DNA from 2 places in the Anabaena sp. 54 genome. Region 2 is predicted to be linked to the other one. Evidence: predicted binding sites of a transcription regulator. Region 2 holds the regulator's gene; the other holds the start of a gene.

Region 1 (11,775 bases), on a different contig from region 2:
TTACCACAGAATTATCAGGCTGGGGACTAACTCCAGAAAAAATTATTGGTCAACATAAGGTGGTCATTGCTTTAGTTGGGGAAACGGCTGATTTAGACCCCCCCCGCATTCAAGAATTGAGTCAATGGATTGAGAAAGTATTACGAGTGGAAGTACCCTATAAACGAGCCAGTCGTCAGTTCCGTCACGGACAAACCTCTGAAGTGGTGGTGAATACTCCTCAAGGTGATGTGGTGTTTGGTGAACATCATCCTTTGGTAGTTGTGGCTGGACCCTGTTCTGTGGAAAATGAAGAGATGATTGTAGAAACGGCGCTGCGGGTAAAGGCGGCAGGAGCTAAGTTTCTGCGAGGTGGCGCCTATAAACCCCGCACGTCACCCTATGCTTTTCAAGGTCATGGTGAAAGCGCTTTGGAATTGTTAGCAACCGCGCGGAAAGTCAGCGGGTTGGGGATTATCACCGAAGTTATGGATACGGAAGATTTGGAGAAAATTGGCGAAGTTGCCGATGTGATTCAGGTGGGGGCGAGAAATATGCAGAATTTCTCCATGCTGAAGAAAGTGGGAGCGCAACCCAAACCAGTGCTGTTAAAACGCGGTATGGCTGCCACTATTGAAGATTGGTTAATGGCGGCTGAGTATATTTTAGCGGCGGGTAATGCCAATGTAATTTTGTGTGAACGGGGAATTAGAACTTTTGACCGTCAGTATACTCGCAATACCCTGGATTTATCGGTTGTACCAGTATTGCGAAAATTGACCCATTTACCCATCATGATTGATCCTAGTCATGGTGTGGGTTGGTCTGAGTTTGTCCCTGCTATGGCTATGGCGGCGATCGCAGCAGGTACGGATTCGTTAATGATAGAAGTACATCCCAATCCAGCTAAAGCCTTATCGGATGGACCCCAATCTTTAACCCCAGACCTGTTTGATAAATTAATGTCAGAATTGGCGGTGATTGGTCAAGTCATGGGAAGGTGGTCAAATTAATGCCGCCATTCGCTTTTTAATGTCCAATCCCAGACAATTCAGGGCGCAGACCCTGCGCCCCTACAGTAAGATATCACTACTTTCTAGAACCGTTTCATCTAGGCTTTCTTTAATCCTACGGATTGGTAAATTAGCAATTAAAGCTGTTGTCCGTTGGCTGCTTTCTAGGCAAAACTCTAAACCGTCTGTTTCTATTTCGACATAGCGACAAACGATTTCCAGGATTTCCCGACGCATTTTTTCTAAAGTTTGGGGGTCTAAGTCCGCACGGTCATGGGATATTACCACTTGCAAACGACGTTTAACGTCATCGCGGCTGTTATCGGGACTACGAACAAAAAATTTTTCTAAAATTTCAAGAATCATTGCGGGTATGTGTAAGGCAGAAACACTGGCAAGTAAATTAAACAATCTTTGACCACAACATCTTTCTCAACCGAGAGAAGATGTTGTTATTAGATGAGTCAAGCTCCAGAAATTCGACAGTTTCCCCTTCCAATCTCCGAGCAATATTCTCAAAAGCGGTGGCAGCTAAAGAGGAAGTGTCTGATAATACTAAAGGTTCGCCACGATTGGTAGAAACAATCACCCGCTCATCGTCGGGGATGATTCCAATTATGGGGATGGCGAGAAGTTCCTGAACATCTTCTACAGACATCATATCATTTGCCTGTACCATTGCCGGTCTAATCCTGTTAACTATTAAGTTAATTTTTTTGACACCTTGGGCTTCGAGTAATCCCACTACCCTGTCAGCATCACGGACGGCGGAAATTTCGGGAGTGGTAACAATTAGGGCTTCTTTAGCGGGTGCAGTCGCATTTTTAAACCCCATTTCAATTCCTGCGGGGCAGTCAATCATCACATACTGGTACTTTTGCGCTAAAGCATTTACCAGTAACTTCATTTGGTCGGGTGTAACGGATTCTTTGTTGCGATGTTGGGTAGCTGGGAGAAGTACCAAATTAGGTTGTCGTTTATCTCTAACTAAAGCTTGTTCTAAACGACACTCCCTTGCCAAGACCTCTACTGCTGTATAAACAATACGATTTTCTAGTCCTAGAAGTAAATCTAAATTTCTCAGCCCAAAATCTGCATCAATTAAGGCTACTTGTTTGCCTATTTTGGCTAAAGCCATCCCTAAATTAGCTGAAACTGTGGTTTTACCGACTCCCCCTTTACCGGAGGTAATGACAATAATGCGAGTCATGATAATGCTTTATGAAAGTTCAGGGAACAACAATAAAATATTTTTATTGCTATTGATTGATTCTAATTTAGTAACCTAACAAAAATTAATTACATATCCAGTATATTGCAGGTAAATGAGGTACAAATATTAATTATCAAACCTTGCACCGAAAGGGTTTTACTGCTGACTGTTAAAAGCTGCTGTAGATTCTTAACTGGGCAAGAATTTTAGATCAGATTTTGTGTAATTAATTGCATTCGACTACTTAATTGACTGCGGGAAAAATCATCGGCTTTAACAATGCGAATTCCTTCAGGTGTAATATGTGCAACTTCAGGAAAGAAGCCGGTGAGGGTTTTTTCTGGGGATCTAGCAACAGCATCAGCTATTCGCAATTGGGTTGCTTCCATTTGCAAAGCCATGATCAGAGATTCCCGATTCCCACCGGCACCAGCATGGGCAACTCCCCGCAATCGTCCCCAAATGAGAATATCCCCATCGGCAATGACGATACCACTAGGATTGATATCTCCCAAGATGATTACCGTACCGGGATGACGAATTTCCACACCTGATCTGACCGTCATTTGCAGATAGAGGGCATCTGCTAGGGCGCTGGGAGTCGGTTGAATATCCGAGGTGAGGGATGTTTGGAGTTGGATTTGTTCTACGGAATAACCCAGGGTACAAGCGGCGATCGCAGTTTGTCTTCGACTGGTAGCTACAGATTTTAGTTGAATTTGGTATGTATTTAAAGTTTCTGCCAAATCTTGCAATTGTCTGTTATCTAACAATCTATCTTTGGCTACTAGATGCAGGAATGTATTTGGTTTCCGTAAGCGATCGCCCGCATTGAGACGCTGTTTCATTTGTTGCCAAATTTCCCCCCAATTAAATTCTGATGCCGGTACTTGCAACTCGGTGGGCAAAATTAATAATAGTCGCTCTCCTTCAGTTTTTAACTGAACTTGAATATTATGATCTACCTTTTGTTCTATTAATTCTAAATCAGTATTTGGTAAATTAGCTAAAATAGCACCAGTCTCCCCCTCATTAGGAATATTAAATTCTGGATTTTCAGCAGCAGAATTACCCTTTAAATAAGCAATTACAGAATTTAACTCTGAATTAGTAGGGATAATGGGACTAGATTCTACTTTATGATCAGCAAAATCTGTATTTATCTTGCCAGAGTTAGAATTATTTACCTCTTGATCAACTTGATAAAAAACCGATTCTGATTTCAGAAATTCAGACTTTATTTCATCAGGTTTAGCAGAATCAGCAACATCTACATTGTCTGGGACAGAATGAGAATTATTTACCTTTTTATCAACCTGATGAAAAATTGATTCTGACTTAGGAAATTCAGAATTTATTTCATCAGGTTTAGCAGAATCAGAATTCATGCAGCACTAGCCAAAATACACTAAAATTTGAGATTTTCATAAAAGATTGAGAATTGGTAATTGGTAATTGGTAATTGGTAAGACTCTTGCCCCTTGCCTCTTGCCTCTTGCCTCTTGCCTCTTGCCTCTTGCCTCTTGCCTCTTGCCTCTTGCCTCTTGCCTCTTGCCTCTTGCCTCTTGCCTCTTGCCTCTAATTAAACCCGATAAAAATAGTCGGGTATGTTTGACGTGGATTTTGCCTCGTGTTAGTATGATTCCAAAGTTGACGGATACCCAGGGAAAGCAAGATTATGACTCAGGCGATTACAAACCTCAACCAAGCGAACACTTCTATCCTCAAGGCTTTGAAGTGTAAAGAGTGTGGAGCAGAATACGAACTCAAAGCTACTCATGTCTGTGAGTTGTGTTTTGGACCGTTGGAAGTCAAATATGATTACAATGTTCTCAAGAGCTTAGTTAGTCGAGAAACTATTGAAGCTGGTCCTAATTCGATTTGGCGCTACCGTCACTTTTTGCCCGTTGCTACAGATAATTTTATAGATGTAGGCACAGGGATGACTCCATTGGTGCGTTCCCACCGTCTCGCCCGTCGCCTGGGTCTAAATAAACTTTATATTAAAAATGATGCCGTCAATATGCCCACCCTGAGCTTTAAGGATCGGGTGGTGTCCGTTGCCCTCAGTAGAGCAAGAGAATTAGGTTTTACGACTGTTTCTTGTGCTAGTACAGGTAACTTAGCCAATTCTACCGCGGCGATCGCAGCTCATGCCGGTTTAGATTGTTGTGTATTTATTCCTTCTGACTTAGAAGCTGGTAAAGTTATCGGTAGCTTGATTTATAGTCCAACTCTGATGGCTGTGAAAGGCAACTATGATCAAGTTAATCGTCTTTGTTCGGAGGTCGCCAATACCCACGGTTGGGGTTTTGTGAATATTAACCTGCGTCCCTACTATTCCGAAGGTTCTAAGACATTAGGTTTTGAAGTTGCAGAACAACTAGGTTGGCAATTACCAGATCATATAGTTGCTCCTTTGGCTTCTGGTTCTCTGTTTACCAAAATTTATAAAGGTTTCCAAGAATTTGTCAAAGTTGGTTTAGTGGAAGATAAAGATGTTCGTTTCAGTGGCGCTCAAGCGGAAGGTTGTTCCCCAATTGCGAAAGCTTTTAAAGAAGGTAGAGACTTCATTCAACCAGTTAAACCGAATACAATTGCTAAATCAATTGCTATTGGCAACCCGGCTGATGGGGTATATGCTGTAGAAATAGCTCAAAAAACCAACGGTAATATTGAATCAGTTAATGATGCGGAAATTATCGAAGGTATCAAACTCTTAGCAGAAACCGAAGGCATTTTTACGGAAACCGCAGGGGGTACAACCGTTGCAGTTCTGAAAAAACTAGTAGAAGCTGGCAAAATTGATCCAGATGAAACTACAGTAGTTTATATTACTGGCAATGGTTTGAAAACCCAGGAAGCAATTCAAGGTTATATTGGCGAACCTTTAACTATTGATGCTAAACTAGATAGTTTTGAACGGGCTTTAGAAAGATCCCGCACACTTGACCGTTTAGAATGGCAAGAAGTTACAGTCTAATCCTTTCACTACCAATTAATTGTAGGGGTAAAGCAAGAGCTTCATTGGTGTCAACTTAACGTAAAACCTGTAGCCCGCCTGGGAATGATAGCGTAGCGTGGCGTTAGCCATATTCCCAGTCTAATAGCAGAAGTTGTCTTTTGATGACTAAATAACCCGGAAATTTTTGAGTAAACTTTAGTTTACTTTCGCTATTAGCCCGGAAATTCATTTCTGGGTGGGTGTGGAAGCCAACAAATAAGACATCTGTAGCTTAAGTTGACACCATTAAGCTTTTGCTTTACCCCTACCAAGCAAATCACTCACTAACAATTAACGTTTAAACAATGGCTGTAAAAGTTTTAATTCCCACTGCTTTGCAAAAATTTACAAACGAACAAGCTACTTTAGAATGTACTGCTAGTAATATTTCTGCATTATTAAATTCCTTAGAAGTAAGCTGTCCTGGAATCAAAGCACGTTTGTGTGATGATGAAGGCAATCTCAGACGGTTTTTGAATTTCTATGTCAATAGTGAAGATATCCGCTTTTTAGAAGGGGCAGAAACAGTCCTCAAAGATGGAGATGAAGTGAGTATTGTTCCCGCTGTTGCAGGTGGTTGAAATATCGCTGGAGGGTATGGGATTTTAAAAGTCCCAAATTACCCATTACCCATTTTATCCAACATACTTCGTGAAAAGTTACTATTTAAACGATTTTATCCCAATGATAGGCCAAGCTGCACAGAATCATGAAACTTATTAATTCATCCGTCTTTATCTGCGCTAATCTGCGTTAATCTGCGGTTAATTACTCTTAAAATCTTATTTTATATCTAAATAGCTGTAGCTATGCTCTGGTATGTCAAAATAAAAATAACTGACTACCCAAAATGAGCAATGGCAGAAGAAACTAATCAAAATCAAGCGGGTGATGTGGGTTCTAATCCTGCTACAACCGCCCCAGAAAAGCCCTCCGCAGACGCGAAAGCCGCCAAAAAGGAAAAGCCCCCAGCGTTGGAAGATAAGCCTTTTGAAGAGTTTATGCAGCAACATTACCTACCAGCGTTACAAGAGGCAATTACTAAAGAAGGTGTGCCAGATGTGAAGCTGGCTTTTGCCAAGCAGAAGTATTCTATTATTGGTTTTAATTCAGCAGAAGAATGTTGGCAAGTTATCGGTTCTTGGCAAGGGGGACAGCGCCAGTTTAACGTATATTTCCCTGAAGCCAATATTCAAGGTAAAAAGGGATTTTCCTGTAATGAAGGTAAAAAACCAAGTACCTTGGAATCGTTTTTAATTGATGAGCGTAAAATTACCCTAGATTTATTGGTATCTCGGTTAGTGTATCGCTTAAATGGACAAAAGTGGCTAGGTAGAAATTAGCTTAAAAAAACCCACCCTTACTAAGTTTAGGGGTGGGTTATTCGGTTATTTATATATGGATTTGGGAAAGTGGCAAATTAGAACATACCCATGCCGCCCATGCCACCCATACCACCCATGCCACCCATACCGCCCATACCGCCCATACCGCCCATACCGCCCATGCCACCCATGCCACCATCAGGGGACCCAGCGGATTGTTTTTCAGGCTTTTCAGCAATAATGGCTTCGGTGGTTAGTACCATACTGGCAATAGAAGAAGCATTTTGTAAAGCGGAACGAACCACCTTTGCGGGATCAATAATACCAGCAGCAATTAAGTCTTCAAATTCGCCTGTAGCTGCGTTATAACCGATATTCAAATCCGTTTCCCGAACTCTGGCAACAATGACAGAACCTTCTGCCCCAGCGTTCTCTGAGATTTGCCGCAGGGGAGCTTCTAAAGCTTTTTTAACAATATCAGCACCAATTCTTTCTTCGGGGGTGAGGCTGTTTTTAATTGCTTCTATCTTGGTAGATAGATAAATTAAGGTTGCACCACCACCAGGAACAATACCTTCTTCTACTGCGGCTTTGGTAGCGTTGAGTGCGTCTTCAATCCGCAAGGTTTTGTCCTTGAGTTCGGTTTCTGTAGCGGCACCGACTTTAATTACGGCAATCCCACCGGCTAACTTAGCAATGCGTTCTTGCAGTTTTTCGGTATCATAGTCGGAATCAGTTGCGGCTAACTGTTTACGAATTTGCTCAATCCGAATTTGGATTTCTGGTTTAGCAGCATTACCAGCCACAATGGTGGTATTTTCCTTGTCAATGTGGATTTTCTCCGCAGTTCCCAACATTTCCAAAGTGGCGGTATCTAAGCTTAAGCCAATGTCTTCAGAAATCATTTGTCCATCGGTGAGAATGGCAATGTCTTCTAACATAGCTTTGCGACGTTCGCCAAAACCAGGAGCTTTAATCGCAGCGATCGCTAATACACCACGCGCTTTATTCACAACCAAAGTTGCTAAAGCATCACCATCTACATCTTCGGCAATAATCAATAAAGGTTGACCGGAACGGGCAACTTTTTCCAAAATGGGGACTAAATCTTGAATGCTGCTGATTTTTTTATCAGTAATCAGGATGCGGGCGTTTTCAAACTCTACTGTCATCCGTTCGTTGTTGGTGATGAAGTAGGGAGAAATATAACCTCTATCAACCTGCATTCCTTCTACCACTTCTAGTTCAGTAGTAAAGGATTTAGATTCTTCAACGGTAATAACACCGTCTTTGGTCACTTTCTCCATCGCCAGTGCTATCATTTGTCCAACTTCCGCATCATTACCAGCGGAAACTGTGGCAACTTGGGAAATGGCACTTCCTTCTACAGGTTTAGCGATATTGGCAATTTCCTTTACCAGCGCCTCAACGGTTTTATCAATACCCCGTTTTAAACTGATGGGATTTGTCCCCGCAGCTACATTCTTCAAACCTTCCTTAATCAAGGCTTGTGCTAGAACTGTGGCAGTGGTAGTCCCATCCCCAGCTATATCCTTAGTTTTTGATGCTACTTCCTGAATTAGTCTAGCGCCAGTATTTTCTAGAGGATCTTCTAGTTCAATTTCTTTAGCAACAGTGATACCATCGTTAACAATTTGGGGAATACCAAATTTTTTCTCTAATAGGACGTTACGACCTTTTGGACCTAAAGTGATTTTCACCGCATCTGCCAGGGCGTTAATACCCTTTTCTAAAGCACGCCGTGATTCTTCATTAAATGCAATAATCTTAGTCATGTTTTATTTTTCTATTGCTTCCATTAGACAATTTAGCACTCACTGACCAAGAGTGCTAATCCCTTTCCCCAATTTAGATTAACAATCAAAATCCCAAAATTGATTAATATTAACAGTTGATAAGTAGGTGAACACAATAAAACCAAACTGTGTAAAGAAATGTAAAATCGCCCAAACCCTCTTCACTCTTGCCTCTTGCCTTTTGCCTTTTGCCTTGCCATAACGACAATTTTCAACACCAACCTACTTACTTATGTTTGACCATAAAACTAATGATTATATTGGGAGCAGATGAACTTAGCAAACTCCCTTAAATCCCTTGGCATTGCTGACCCTAGCGGCTCCGGCTGGTTAGCTGTAGTATTTACGTTTCTATTAGCTTTAGTTGTCACCTGGCGTTTAATTCCCACAATTCGCAAATTTGCCTTAGAGGTAGGTTGGGCAGATCAACCCAACGCCCGACGATTGAATCAAGAACCTTTACCTAATGCGGGAGGTTTGGCAATCTACGCGGGTGTCATTGCGGCTTTGGTCTTAGCTAGTCTCTTGCGGCCAATTGAACTGCAAGGGGTTTTAGCTCAGGTCTTAACGATTCTCCTCGGTGGTTCAATTTTAGTTTTAGTGGGATTTATTGATGACCAGTTTGGTTTACCTCCATCTGTGCGTTTATGGGCGCAGGTAACAACAGCACTTCTGTTGGTTGGTAATGGCATTAGCATCAAAGTTGCCTTTGGTACACCCATTGATTCCCTCTTGTCTATGGCGTTAACGGTGCTGTGGGTGGTGGGGATCACTAATGCTGTTAACCTCATGGATGGGATGGATGGTTTGGCTGGTGGCATCAGCTTTATCACTGCTATCAGTTTGTTAGGCGTGTCTGCCCAGTTTGATAATCGCGCTGCTGCTACTTTGGTTTTAGCGGCTTTGGGAGGGGCGGCACTGGGCTTTTTACGCCATAATTTTCACCCCTCACACATCATTATGGGTGATGCTGGTGCATACTTTTTTGGCTATGTGTTAGCAGCAACCAGCATTTTAGGCAAACTCCAATTAAATACAATCTATGCCCTAATCCCGACGGTTTTATTTCTGCTGTTGCCAGTTATTGACACTACTCAAGTGTTTGTTCGCCGACTCATGGCAGGCAAAAACCCTCTGAGTACACCAGGTAAAGACCACATCCATCATCGCTTGTTGGCTTGGGGACTATCCCAACGCAATGCAGCTTTTATCTTATGGTCAATTACTTTAGGTTGTAATTTACTGGCTATGAAAGTCCAGGGTATGAGTTTATCTGTGATGCTGGCTACTGCTGTCGGTATTATTTTGCTGTTAGGCTTTACCCTTGGACAAAGAATGTTGAATAATTCGTGAATAGGATATAGATCCCCGACTTCTTTGAGAAGTCGGGGATCTCTTTGAGAAGTCGGGGATCTGAGTATTATAAAACTACATCACCATACCGCCATCAACATTAAATACTTGTCCTGTGATATAAGCTGCGGCGGGATCTGCTGCTAAAAAGCGCACCATGCCAGCAATTTCTTCTGGTTTACCAAAACGCCCCAGGGGGATATATTGCAGGATACCATCGGCTTTGATATCGCTGGTCATGTCAGTGGTAATAAAACCAGGAGCAACGGCATTGACGGTAATGCCACGAGAAGAGAGTTCTTTAGCTACTGTTTTGGTAAAGCCAATTACTCCGGCTTTGGCTGCGCTGTAGTTGGCCTGTCCAGGGTTGCCCATTTGTCCCGCGACGGAAGCGATGTTAATAATCCGCCCCGAACGTTGTTTAAGCATAATTTTACTCACAGCTTTTGTACATAAAAATACTCCAGTTAAATTAAGGTCTATGACTGCTTGCCATTCTGCTAATTTCATTCTTAATAGCAGGGTGTCACGGGTAATACCTGCATTGTTGACTAAGATATCCACGCGCTGGAATTTTTCTAAGGTGGTTTTAATGAGTGTATCTACTTGATTTTCTTGGGAAACATCTGCTTGGAGGGCGATCGCTTCTCCTCCCGCTGCTGTAATTTCTGCGACTACTTCCTCTGCTGCTGTGCTGGAACTAGCGTAGTTAACTACTACTTTTGCACCTTGAGATGCTAATTGTAAAGCGATCGCTCTACCAATTCCCCGTGATGCACCTGTGACAATTGCAACCTGATCTTTTAATAAACTCATCTATTTTTCCTCAATTTTGTGGAGATACCGCGCTAATTATCTTATAATTTTAAGTTAGACGGAGGTGAAAAATTTATTGATGCAGTTAGTTAGTCAAGAATACATCGAAATTGCTGCTGATGTCCGAAGTGGAAAACCCCGAATTGCTGGTACTCGTATTGCGGTGGAGGATATAGCAGTTCTACATTTAAAACTAGGGTATTCTCTAGTAGAAATTGCTGGTAAATATGACTTGTCTCTGGCATCTGTTTATGCAGCAATGGCTTATTATTTTGATCATCGAGATGAGATTGATGCACGCACTGTGCAAGAGGATAAATTGGTTGAGGTACTGAAACAAAATTATCCTTCACGTCTTCAAGAAAAACTCAAACAGTTGAGAAATGAGTGAAAAAATTCGCTTTCATTTAGATGAAAATGCTGATCCGGCGATCGCTCTTGGGTTGCGTCGTTATGGAATTGATGTCACAACAACTAACAATGTCGGATTACGCACTCAATCTGATGAAGTTCAGTTAGGGTTTATTCAGAAAACGCAACGAGTGCTGTTTACCCAAGATACAGATTTTTTGATTATTGCGAGTCGTCAGCTTAATCATCCTGGGATTACATACTGTAAAAAAGGAACTCGTTCAATTGGAGAAATCATTGAAACTTTAGTTCTGATTTATGAAGTGATGACACCTGAAGAGATGGTAGGACGTGTGGAGTTTTTGTGAAAAAAGAGTAATACTTCAGGGGAGTTAATCCGAATAGTTGGTTTAAATTAGCCCAGACAAAATCTTCTAAATCAGCCTCAGTTACAAATTCCCAACCTGTACCAGTTGGCTTTAAATTAACCAAATCCATTGTTTAAATCTGACTGTAGTAACTTCCTACTTTAAGTATTCCCAAAATCACATACTAATTTATCATCATGGCCGATTTATTTATGAAAATCGCTCATCAGAATACAATCTCACCATCAATCATCCTCATTTTGAGTAGTTAAATCGGCGGTTAGAAACCACGTCTACACAGGCAAAACCCACCTGCGTGGGTTTCAAACCTTTGATTTTTATTGAGTCCGCGCAGGCGGACTTTGTTCGTGTAGCTGCGAATTCTATTCGCCAGCTTCATATTTACCTCTTTATTTGCAACCAAGCAAATACTTCTTCAACTGTGATGATTAAATTCACACCTTCTAAAACTGGTAATCTATCTTTTCCAGTTAACAAATCTGGTAAAGTATTAGGCTGATAAACTAAAATTGAAC
Region 2 (11,775 bases):
ATATCTACTGCGACCCAATCCAATACTTGTCGGTCAAGGAAATGTAGGCTGGTTTGAGCGATAGCAAAGCGCTCCGTAGGAATCGCAAAACCCAACAAAATCCTTGATAATCTTGGGTTTCATGCTATTGCTCCGCGTTCACGCAGTGTCCCGCAGGGATACGTTTACGTTCCACAACCCAACCTTTCAATTTGCTAATACTGAAACAGAAATAGCTAATCTAGTTAAGCAACTTCAATCTGACGATTTAAACCTAATCGTACTGGAAGCAACAGGAGGACTAGAAACAGAATTAATAATTCAATTGCAAGCGGCTCTTTTACCAGTAGCATTAATCAATCCTCGTCAGGGAAGAGACTTTGCTAAAGCTACAGGTAAGTTAGCCAAAACCGATGCCACTCTAGTTTCTGACTTACCAGAATTAGGTCAATTAACTGCCAAGCAAATCTCTCGTTTAGTTGGTGTTGCACCAATTAATCATGATAGTGGTCAGCATAAAGGTAAACGAATGATTAATGGTGGTCGCGCCCACGTTCGTGCCATTCTTTATATGGGTGCTGTTGTTGCCATGCGTCATAAGGAATGTTATCAAAACTTTTTATGAGCGCCTGAGTTTGACAAGGCTGGGGCATCATTAGCGATCGCCTGAAGAAGAATCGCCCCCAACTAGAAAATGAGGCGATAGCGAAGCGCTCCGTAGGAATCGCCAGTAGACTATAGAAATTTGGTTTTGGACAAATCCTAAACAAGCAGATACTCATTGGGAGCAAGATTTACTGAAGGTAGTGAAAGAGAATACCTTACTAATGCTGGATAGAGGCTTTTATCATTTTGCATTTTGGCAGTAATTAATTGACCATAAAATTGATTTTATCACTCGGATAAAGAAAGGAGCATCCTATCAAATAGAACAGGTATTAACAAATTTTTTAAACATGAGTTTTTTCTGTTCCCTGTTACCCCAGGGGAAACGCATCTAATTTTTTTTGACAAAATGTAACTTATGTAAATAGAGAAAAAGGGCAGTATTAATAGTTTAATATCAAGTTAATATTTAAATACAGAGAAAATTTCATGGTAAATTTGTTTCTATAAGAATCAATAAAATAGGTTGAAGTGGTATCCTCAAAGAAAATAAAGAGACAAAATCTGGAAATGAAGTTACCACCAAAAATCACAATTGCAGATCACTTTAAAGATTTAGAATATCAAAGAGTTGAGCGAACAAAAAGACATAAATTAATAGATATAGACTTGATTTATTATTAAAGGGACTGGCAGGAGAGTCATTTATTTTAGTAATAGATGAAACAGGGGGCAAAAAGAAAGGAAAGACAACAGATTATGTAGACAGACAATATATAGGTAATTGTCAGATGGAAATATTTTTTGTCTGAATCAGGATGTCCAGGATTTGAGGATGTACAGGATGGTTATTTATCAATTGTTTGTTAGATGGAAATATTTTTTGTCTGAATCAGGATGTCCAGGATTTGAGGATGTACAGGATGGTTATTTATCAATTGTTTGTTAGATGGAAATATTTTTTGTCTGAATCAGGATGTCCAGGATTTGAGGATGTACAGGATGGTTATTTATTAATTGTTTGTCAGATGGAAATATTTTTTGTCTGAATCAGGATGTCCAGGATTTGAGGATGTACAGGATGGTTATTTATTAATTGTTTGTTAGATGGAAATATTTTTTGTCTGAATCAGGATGTCCAGGATTTGAGGATGTACAGGATGGTTATTTATTAATTGTTTGTCAGATGGAAATATTTTTTTGTCATCCCTAGTTTTAGAACCTAATTGGGTCGCTACCACTTCCTCTAACATACCTCTAAGATACAAGGTTGGGTTGAGTGATAGCGAAACCCAACAAAATCCTTGATAATGTTGGGTTTCGTTCCATTGCTCCGCAACGCTGACGCGAACAACTCAACCTACCATATAATGAATTTTCAGGCTTGACCGAGCAGTATTAGCCCTGAAATATGGCTAACGCCACGCTACGCTATCATTTCAGGGTGGGTGTGGAAGCCAACAAATAAGCCACCTGTAGCTTAAGTTGACACCAATGAAGCTCTTGCTTTACCCCTACAAATCTAGGGTTTTCGTGATTTTACAAAAGTCCATGTCCTAACCGTTTTGAGTGTAATCAGGGTAATTATGCGCTTTTTAATGAGAATTGCCGGCTTTGGTTTGCTGATTTTAGGTATTTACTTAGTTGGGAAAAATATATTTTTTACAACCAATGTCTATCCTTACTGGTGGCGAGGAATTGCCGCTGATATTTCAGTGTTAGCACTAACATTAGGTGTATTGATGCTAGTTTTTTTCTCAGAAAGTATGAAAAATCTGGGATGGATTGCTATTTCTGTGGGTATTATGGCGGTATTTATTAGTAGTCGTGCAATTCTTAGTCCTACCAGTTTATGGCAATTTTTTCTCTCCTTAATTTGTATTACATCGGGTTATAAAATGTTCACAACTGGATACTCACCTTTTTGATTTTATTGTTTAGGAGTTAGATGATTATAGGCTTCTCAACTCCTATTTTATTTTCTATCTCTACAGGTGGACGGACACACAAATAAATCAAAGCTCCAAATAAAGGCATTACAAATAACCAAAATAATTGATTATCTTTCCCACCTCGTCGCGCCATATCATCTCCTAGTAATGTGGGAAACAATAGACTCAACATCACAAAATCTAAACTCATCACATGAATAAATCGGCTACTTTGCCACTGTTGGACAAAATCACCCCAATCGCCTTGTAAACCAGATGCGAATAAAACCGCCGCTCCTATAGTTAATAAAATTCCTAAAATGCGAGAATCTAGGATTTTCAGAAATAAATTTTTTTCACCAATAAACTTTTGATTGGGTTGTCTTAAAGCCAAATAGGGTAAAAGTGCAAAAGCACCTAATGCAAAAGCACCACTAGCGAAAGGCCAAGCTGGGATTTTTTGACCTCTACCATCAAAAAAGACGACTGCACTATATATAAAAGGCCAAATCCCCATGATATTAAATAAAGATATAATCAGAGGATTAATGCCTTGCCAATTGCCTGTAGAGAGATTTTTGATTAACTCAAAAGTATCAGGTTGTTCGGGAGGAGCAAAGAAAAAGGCATAGGAAACAAATCCTAGCCATAATAGACCAAAAGTGATTTTTCTCAACATGAATTTATGGAAATTAACTAAAAGCTTCCGAGAGATAATCTGCTGCTGCTGCAACTACAGCGATCGCACTCTCATAGTCTAACCTAGTTGGACCCAAAACTCCCACACTTCCTACTGGCACAGAACCCCGCCGATAAATAGCAGAAATCAAAGTACAAGTCCGAATAGGTTCAAGAGGATTTTCTGTGCCAATTCGCACTGTTACCTTAGACTTATTCATATCGTGCATTTCTGCTTCTTCACAAATTAAATGCCAAAGTTGGTCTTGTTCCTCTTCCAATAATTGCATAATTGTCTGTACCTGCTGTACCTGAGAAAACTCAGGTTGTCGTAAAACCTCTCCAATCCCCCGCACCATAATTTGTGTAGTTGTTGGTGCTAGAGCGCGATGAGTCAATTCTACCAAAGAACTTTTTAATAATTCACCATAAACTCTAAACTCCTGATCCAATTTACTCCAATCAAGATAGCCTATTTCTAATAAACTCTGTCCTCTTAAATGAGTATTCAAAAAGTTAGAGACAATCTGCAATTGATGATCAATTACCTCCGCTTCTGGTTTACTTTCTGGATTATGTAAAAATAAATCCATCACCTTAGAATGGGTTTCATAACTATCTGTCACCACAATTAACATAATTCGCTCTGATTCAATTTGCACCAGTTGCAAATGTCGTAACTTTGCGGTTGTGGGTTGCGGCATAGTAATTAAAGTAATACAGCCGCTTAATGTTGCTAAAATTTGGGCAGCGCCTTGTAATAAGGCCTCCAAACTGCAATCTTCCCAATGCAGATGTTTTTGTAATACGGTTTCTACCTCTTTTGCTAAAGTTTCTGATGGTTTAATTAATTGATCAACGTAAATACGATAACCAGAATCAGAAGGAATTCTACCCGCAGAAGTATGTGGTTGATAAAGTAACCCTGATTTTTCCAAAACACCCATCACACTGCGAATCGTAGCCGAGCTAACACCTAAATCAAATCCTTCAATTAAAGCTTTAGAGCCAACAGGCTCTGCTGTGGTAATATAATGACGTACAGTTGCATAAAGTATATTCTGTTGCCGATTAGTCAGATGAACTTGCATAAGTGATTTTTTTACTGAAGGCAAATCTTAATCAAAATTGGAAAAAAATGTGGTTTTTACCGCAAAAATGGAAAAAAGAATTAATTATTAATTAAAGTAAGATAGCAAATTATATACTTATATTGTATTAATTGAACACAAAATTTACTTTCAGCATTTATTTGCTGCATTTGTTATTACTACATAGCTGAAATCCAAAAAGAAGATGAATTTCTCTCTGTTTCAGTATTATCTCATAGTCTATCAACCTAAGTTGTGGTTTTAGTCACAAAATATTATTTTCTATTGATCAAAATTTTGACCGCGCCAGTAGAGGGTAGGGGTGGAAATATCTTGTTGATTCCTTCTGAATTCTGGGCGCAGGCCCTGCGCCCCTACGGAGAAGGGATACGATGATGAAATATCTTGTTGATTCCTTCTGAATTCTGGGCGCAGGGCCTGCGCCCCTACTGTTCCCTAATATTGCGGCACAGAAGGATCAACTAAAATCGAATAAGCGGAAATGCCACCCGTAATATTTTTAACATTTGTGAATCCTTGAGTAACTAACCACTGGCACATCTGAGCGGAACGCATACCATGATGACAGAGAACCAGAGTTTCTGCGTGGACATCAAAGCGAACAGGGACTTGTTGATTCCATTGCTCATATTCACTTAAAGGAAGATTGACAAAACCATCTAGCCGTGATATGGCAATTTCCTGGGGTTCACGCACATCTATTAACTGAAGGGGTTCTTCATGATTTTCAAGCCGTTTGGCTAGTTCCTCAACAGTAATTTCGGAAAAGGGTTGATCAAATGATGTATTTGTCATGCAGTTTTTCTAAAAAATCCTATACTATTCATGTTTGCAGAAAAGCTAGAAAATATAAAGAATGTGAACAGTCAACACTTAACAAAAAATATTAAACTTGGTTTCCTTATAGCTGGCATAATTACGCTTATACTAGTTTGTTTAGCTAAATTCTCCTGGTTTTCGGAAAAAAGTCCAGTTAGTCTTGTAGTTCGCAACTCTCAACCCGCTGCGGCTATATTTGTCTCCAAGTCCTCACCAGCAATGGTTTCATTATTGATCAATCCCGACGGGTTACAGAAAATAGCACCAAAAGGAGAATTTTCTCAACTCAAAAATCGTCTACTGGCAAAAAGTAATATAGATTATCAAGATGATATTAAACCCTGGTTGGGTGATGAAATTACCCTAGCTGTAACTACCATAGATATAGACCGTGATCCAGAGAACGGACTACAGACTGGGTATTTAATGGCACTTGCCACTGCAAAACCAGGGAAAAGCCGTGATTTTTTGGAGTTGTTATTTTCTAAACGGGCTTTTAGTGGGACTAATTTAGGAATTGAACGTTACAAAGGTGTCAAGGTTATTTATGATAATACCGAATATTCATCAGGCGTAAATATCCAAAATCCAATATCCAATATCCAAAATAATTTAGCTGGTGCAGTTGTTAATAATTTTGTTTTACTGGCTAATCATCCTCAAGTGATCAAGGAAGCAATTAATAATTTACAAGCTCCAGATTTAAACTTAATTAGTTCTCTAGAATATCAAAAAGCTACTCAAAAAATCTCTAAAAATGCTGTAGCTATAACTTTCTTAAATTTACCGGAAGTTGGTAAATGGCAAGGGTTAGAATTAGCAGAATCAACTTATAATAGCCAAATTCTATCTTTCGTTCTCAACTCCCAAGGGTTGCTCACAGAAAGTACATTTTTCACAAATTCCCAGATTTTACCTTCATATTTACCACTATCTCAACCTGTGGGAGCATTACAGTATATTCCAGAATCAACAGCTTTAGCGATCGCCGGCACAAATTTGAGTAAATTAGATAATAGCGATGTAGCAAAACTGTGGAAGCAAGTGACAGCAAGCATTTACGGTTCTAGTAAAGATGGTACGGCTCGATTACTACAGCCCCTAGCAACAATCCAAGACAATTGGAATTTAAACTTTAGCGCAGATATTTTCAATTGGGTAACGGGAGAATACGCTTTAGCTTTATTACCCAATTCGGAAAATACAACCCTTAATTGGTTATTTGTCAGCGAAAAAACCCCAGAGTTAGCAGCAGGAATCACACATTTAAATAATATTGCCAGTAGAAGTGGCTTTAATGTTAGTTCCCTAACTTTAGATCAACAAAAAATATCAGCTTGGACAAAAATTACAGCCACAAGTAAAAATAACACACCTATTAATGTTGACACGAAAGTTAAAGGAGTGCATACAACCTTAGATAATTATGAAATTTTCAGTTCCGACTTAAAAACCCTGAAAACTGTTTTGAGTCAAAAGCAAAAATCTCTCCTAGAAAATCCCCAATTTCAAAACAGTATTGCGACAATTCCCCAACCCAACCAAGGGTATATTTATTTAGACTGGGAAAATAGTCAAGATATTCTCAAACGTCAACTACCTTTGCTTAAACTTGCAGAAGTGTTAGGTAAGCCACTTTTTGATAATTTAAAATCCCTGACAGTTAGCAGTTATAGCAGCGAACCAGGAACACTTAAAGGCGGAGTATTCTGGCAACTGCATTAAATGTCAGAATCAGGATATCCACCGATTAAGGATAAACAGGATGAATAGCAATACAGTTCAGTTAAGAAAATATAGGTTGGGTTGAGCGATATTTTGCGTAATTCTTATGAAAATAAGGATTTTATGACCAATCAGCAAGCCCTAATTAGGGCTTGCTGATAGCGTAGCGTGGCGTTAGCCATATAAACCTAAAACCATCTAATAACAAAGGGTTTCGCGGATTTTTACCACAAAAAAGTGCCAGGTTTTGGCTAATGGTGTCTCAAAATAGGTGCAAGGTTTTTGAGAGGATGTTTGAAAAGTATCAGAGTTAATCGAGATCCCCCCAACCCCCCTTACAAAAGGGGGCTAAATTCCTCAAAGTCCCCCTTTCCAAGGGGGATTTAGGGGGATCTGCTGTCGCCTCCCTTCAATAGACATCTCCGAAAATTAAATGTGCGTCGTTTGAAACCCTTGTAGAGACGTTCCATGGAACGTCTCTACAATCTTTACCGGGGAAGTCTAATAGAAAACTTATTCAGCAAACCCTAAGTAGGTGAACACAATAAAACCAAACTGTATAAAGAAACGTAAAATCGCCCAAACCCTCTTCACTCTTGCCTCTTGCCTCTTGCCTTTTGCCTTGCCATAACGACAATTTTCAACGCCAACCTACTTAATTACCAAGTCACGATAATATGGGAGAGTAGCTTGTTGTGCTATCAAGGGTACTATCTCAATGTTCTCTAGACTCCGTGCCGATTTTCGCATCATCTTTGAACGTGACCCCGCAGCCCGGAATTGGTTGGAGGTTTTGTTTTGTTATCCAGGTTTGCAAGCCCTAGTGTTTCACCGCTTTGCACACTGGTTGCGTCGTCTTGGTCTTCCCTTTTTCCCCCGCTTGATTTCTCACATTGCCCGGTTTTTAACAGGTGTAGAAATTCATCCAGGGGCTACAATTGGTAAAGGCGTATTTATTGATCACGGAATGGGAGTAGTAATTGGGGAAACAGCAATTATCGGCAACTACGCGCTGATTTATCAAGGTGTTACATTGGGGGGAACAGGTAAAGAAAGCGGTAAACGTCACCCCACATTAGGGGAAAATGTCGTGGTTGGTGCAGGTGCAAAGGTTTTAGGAAATATTGAAATTGGTGATAATGTCCGCATTGGTGCCGGTTCAGTGGTATTGAGAGACGTACCATCTAGTTGTACCGTTGTCGGTGTCCCTGGACGGATTATTTATCGTTCTGGAGTCCGGGTTGCACCATTAGAACACAGCAATTTACCAGATTCAGAAGCCCAAGTAATTCGCACCTTAGTTGACCGCATTGAAGCGTTAGAAGAACAAATTCAAGCTTTGCAAACTCCCGCAAAAACTCCGGTTTTAGTTGGTAAATTCCTTCCAGAAGATGAATTACCAAAAGAACACAATTTTTGTAATATCAGAGATAAACAGATTCAAGAATTCTTTGATGGTGCAGGAATCTAGTACCGCAAGGCGGAAGTCAAAAGTCAAAAGTCAAAATGAAGACAGCATAGGCTTTTGGAGGATTTAGAATGGTTGGTTTATTTACGCCGTTTTGTACTAGTAGTCTGTCAACCCGAAAATGACGGGTGAAGGCAAGCAGGGGGAGAAGAGAGGCAGGGGGGCAGAGGAGTTAGGGATACACAAATAACGTAGTTAAACAAGGTCAAACAACGTCAATTGCTGATAATTCGCTCTCTGATTGACCTTACTCGTAAGTTTGCTTTTAGGTTCTAGAGTCTGGGGCTTATCCATGCCCGTTTCCGCTTCAGTTTCCACTATTAGGGAATCGGTGAAACTTCTGAGTTCGTTCTAGCAAGATTACTTTTACATCGGAATGTTTCATATAACGAGTGATTTCAACGTCACTCATTCTTGCTAGAACGTTGTCAGCAGCGTTAGTATCTGAGTGCATCACGACCCCATCATGTCCGGTAAACTTGTCACCATTTCTACTACCCGTTAAGGTACTAAATCTGGAGTCAAGTTGTGACGTATACGCACAATTCACACTAACAACCGTGCAACCTACACGGGTTGAAACTTGTTTGAGGGCATCCGCAACTATCCCCTTGCACCATGAAGAAACATTTCTCTTCATACGCTTTCTCATGGGCTTTTTGCCTTTTAGTGCTTCCGTCAAATCTTCAAAAGCTACCTTGATCGCATCTGTCATCAAGTCATGCGTAGCTGTAAAAACGATTGTTTGAATCCTACCTTTAAAGGATCTTTCCCGATTGTCCCACTTGATTTTACCAAGATTATTTCGTTTAATTCTATCAGCCTTGGCACTGTTTCCTTTAGCTGTAGACTTGTTAAAAACTGACCTGATTTTATTACGTTTTACTTGTTTCGCTGTTCTGTAATCGGTTTCTTGAGTTTGGATTTTACCAAAATCATTACCTAAAAATCTAGCACCATCATTAGAAGATGTGGCATAAACTTCGGTGTAACCTCTATCACATCCAATTATTTTACCATCGGTCTTTTTTTCAGCTTTTTGGATATCAGTTGTGTAATGAATTTCCCATCTGCCATTACGCTTAATTAGCCTTATTTGACACTTTATTTCTGTTGGTAAAGTCGTTGGTAGTTTGAGAGTTTTACATGGAGTTAAACCTCCAAAACGCAACCACACCACCCCTTTATCATCTGTTTTAGTATCATAAGCCTTTACAATAATTTGGTTACAAACTTTCGTGTGTCCTCGATACCAAAACTTTCTAACTAAGGTGCAAAGTTTGGGATGTTCCAACCATTCCCGACTTTCTAAGGTAAGTTGCAAAACTCCTTTTTTAGCCGGGAACGACTGGAACGATTGACCCAAAGATTTCATCACCTTTTCGACACAAGCAGCCTGAACCAAGTGAATATCATCAATTACGTCATAGAGAGTTGCTTCCCATAACTTAGCAGGTAATTTGTATTTGTCTTTTAAGGTGCGTAGCTGTTTGTCAATCTCAAATTTAGAAACGCCCCAAGCCTTTAACGACCCGAACTCATTCCACAAGTCAGAGCGTAGTTTACCTAAACTCAAAGCGATTAAATCAAGTTCGTTAGATTTCCAATTATTTAGTTTTTCAGTCCCTAAAATAGCGATTCTCGTAACGGTTAACTGATTCTTTGCTTTGAGTTTCATGGACTTGGTTGGCTACGTCTTTTACTACTATACACCCATTGACTCGTATTGACTACTATTTGTTTCATGAATATTTTGCTCTTCGGCTATCTTTTTCTTGTAAGCCCGAAGAAAGTAAAGTTTGGAGGAAAAGCAGTGCATGATAGCCATAAAATCCTGCATCAACTCTTCGTGCGGCGATAGCTTGGCATTGTTCACCACGACAATTTTGCAGCCGTGAAGATTGCAAAACCACTCAACAAACTCAAAACCAAATCTGCATAACCTATCCTTATCCATTGAGACTGTTTTGATGAATGCTGACTCTGGATATCTCCGATGTCCCCCAGGGAAATACATTCTATTTTCCCTAAGTCAGCCCATTCTGCCGTTGTCTTAGGGTGATAGCCAAATTGTTTGTAAACTTGTTCTGGGGTTAGGTATTTCATCTTTCGGTTAAATACGATTAACCCCAGTATACTACGTTATTTTGAGATTAGAGAGTTTGGCGATCGCATTAACAATCTATCCCCTAAAGGCGATCGCTTAACCGGTTACTCCTCTATTTTTGTGTTGCTACAATCACCTGTGCTTCTCTTAAGACTCTATCGCCCCATAAATAACCCCGGATTACTTCCTGAATCACCGTATTTTCTACGACATCTGCCCTTGATTTACGTCCTACAGCATACATTGTCTGGGAGTCAAAAGGTTTACCCTGGGCGACAATAGGAACAATACGGCGTTGTTTGAGTATTTCTAAAAGCGATCGCCTAATTAACTCCACTCCCTGTTGATTGCTGGTGAAAATTTCCGTTAATGATTCTGACATTGGTAATTTTTCCGGCTCACTGAATTCAGTATAATTACCATTAATCCAATCTAATAACTTTTCCCAGAAGCCTTTTTTTATTAGTGGTTTTGAGTTTGAGGTAGTAGATAATGCTTCTAGTTCTTCTTGCCAGTAAGTACAAGCCTGATCTAAAGCATCCACAATACCCAGCAAATCTTTGAGGAGTTTCTCCTGCTGCTGTTCAAATTTTCCCGATGCCTGTTTTTGAATTTCTTCCAAACGTATTGGCATCTGTTCTTGCTCTGTCCGAATTACCGCCAATGCTTGTACCAGAGCATCTTGGGTAGAATGCAATAATTTACCCTGTTGCTTAACTTCATGGCGGAGAGCAGTCCACTCGGACACCATTTGATAAGGATCAAAGGCATGAGCAGATGATGGTGGTTCACCTAAATATTCAGGGGGTAGTTGTTCTGATTGTAAATAATCTAGAAAATTGGCAAATAAAGCTTCTTTGTCAGTTGTCATTGGTAATCGGTAATTGGTAATTGGTCATTGGTCATTGGTCATTGGTCATTGGTCATTGGTCATTGGTCATTGGTCATTGGTCATTGGTCATTGGTCATTGGTCATTGGTCATTGGTCATTGGTCATTGGTCATTGGTCATTGGTCATTGGTAATTGGTCATTGGTCATTGGTCATTGGTAAAAATCTCTCTTCCTACCTGTTCCCTGTTCCCTGTTCCCTGTTCCCTGTTCCCTGTTCCCTGTTCCCTGTTCCCTGTCCCCTGTTCCCTGTTCCCTGTTCCCTGTTCCCTGTTCCCTGTTATATGAATTATTTAAAATGTGGCACGAATTAGATCATCTAAGCTAACTTCTAGTTGCGCCAGGGCTTTTTCTCGCAACTGTTTTAATATCTCTGGATTCAATTCTGCTTCTAGGGGACGCAATTTCAAGAACTCCTCCGATTGACTTGTCTCTCCTTTGCGAAGTGCCTCGTAAGCTCC

The links. Region 2 encodes HrcA, which represses chaperone genes, less so after heat shock. Its sites were predicted from a motif close to TTAGCACTCNNGANTCNNGAGTGCTAA; they were not measured.
Region 1: the regulator HrcA is predicted to act here: its motif matches at 8,363-8,389, upstream of groL (chaperonin GroEL).

What each region holds. Positions count from the first base shown of each region.
Region 1 is NZ_JAAVWA010000023.1:68,111-79,885, forward strand. Features, by position in the region: gene aroF (3-deoxy-7-phosphoheptulonate synthase) at 1-992, shown strand, start outside; gene minE (cell division topological specificity factor MinE) at 1,053-1,358, opposite strand; gene minD (septum site-determining protein MinD) at 1,396-2,202, opposite strand; gene minC (septum site-determining protein MinC) at 2,412-3,593, opposite strand; gene thrC (threonine synthase) at 3,884-5,188, shown strand; gene HEQ36_RS18660 (MoaD/ThiS family protein) at 5,515-5,790, shown strand; gene HEQ36_RS18665 (DUF2996 domain-containing protein) at 6,067-6,552, shown strand; gene groL (chaperonin GroEL) at 6,630-8,330, opposite strand; gene HEQ36_RS18675 (MraY family glycosyltransferase) at 8,622-9,704, shown strand; gene fabG (3-oxoacyl-[acyl-carrier-protein] reductase) at 9,780-10,520, opposite strand; gene HEQ36_RS18685 (DUF433 domain-containing protein) at 10,600-10,911, shown strand; gene HEQ36_RS18690 (DUF5615 family PIN-like protein) at 10,904-11,239, shown strand; gene HEQ36_RS18695 (Uma2 family endonuclease) at 11,642-11,775, opposite strand, start outside.
Region 2 is NZ_JAAVWA010000002.1:419,231-431,005, forward strand. Features, by position in the region: partial or broken gene HEQ36_RS04425 (transposase) at 194-553, shown strand; partial or broken gene HEQ36_RS04430 (ISAs1 family transposase) at 1,156-1,334, shown strand; gene HEQ36_RS04435 (hypothetical protein) at 2,172-2,513, shown strand; gene HEQ36_RS04440 (hypothetical protein) at 2,530-3,195, opposite strand; gene hrcA (heat-inducible transcriptional repressor HrcA) at 3,209-4,285, opposite strand; gene HEQ36_RS04450 (rhodanese-like domain-containing protein) at 4,742-5,101, opposite strand; gene HEQ36_RS04455 (DUF3352 domain-containing protein) at 5,132-6,850, shown strand; gene cysE (serine O-acetyltransferase) at 7,569-8,321, shown strand; gene HEQ36_RS04465 (addiction module component) at 8,626-9,996, opposite strand; gene HEQ36_RS04470 (hypothetical protein) at 10,024-10,197, opposite strand; gene HEQ36_RS04475 (hypothetical protein) at 10,191-10,424, opposite strand; gene HEQ36_RS04480 (nucleotide exchange factor GrpE) at 10,538-11,296, opposite strand; gene HEQ36_RS04485 (hypothetical protein) at 11,310-11,477, shown strand; gene HEQ36_RS04490 (DnaJ domain-containing protein) at 11,608-11,775, opposite strand, start outside.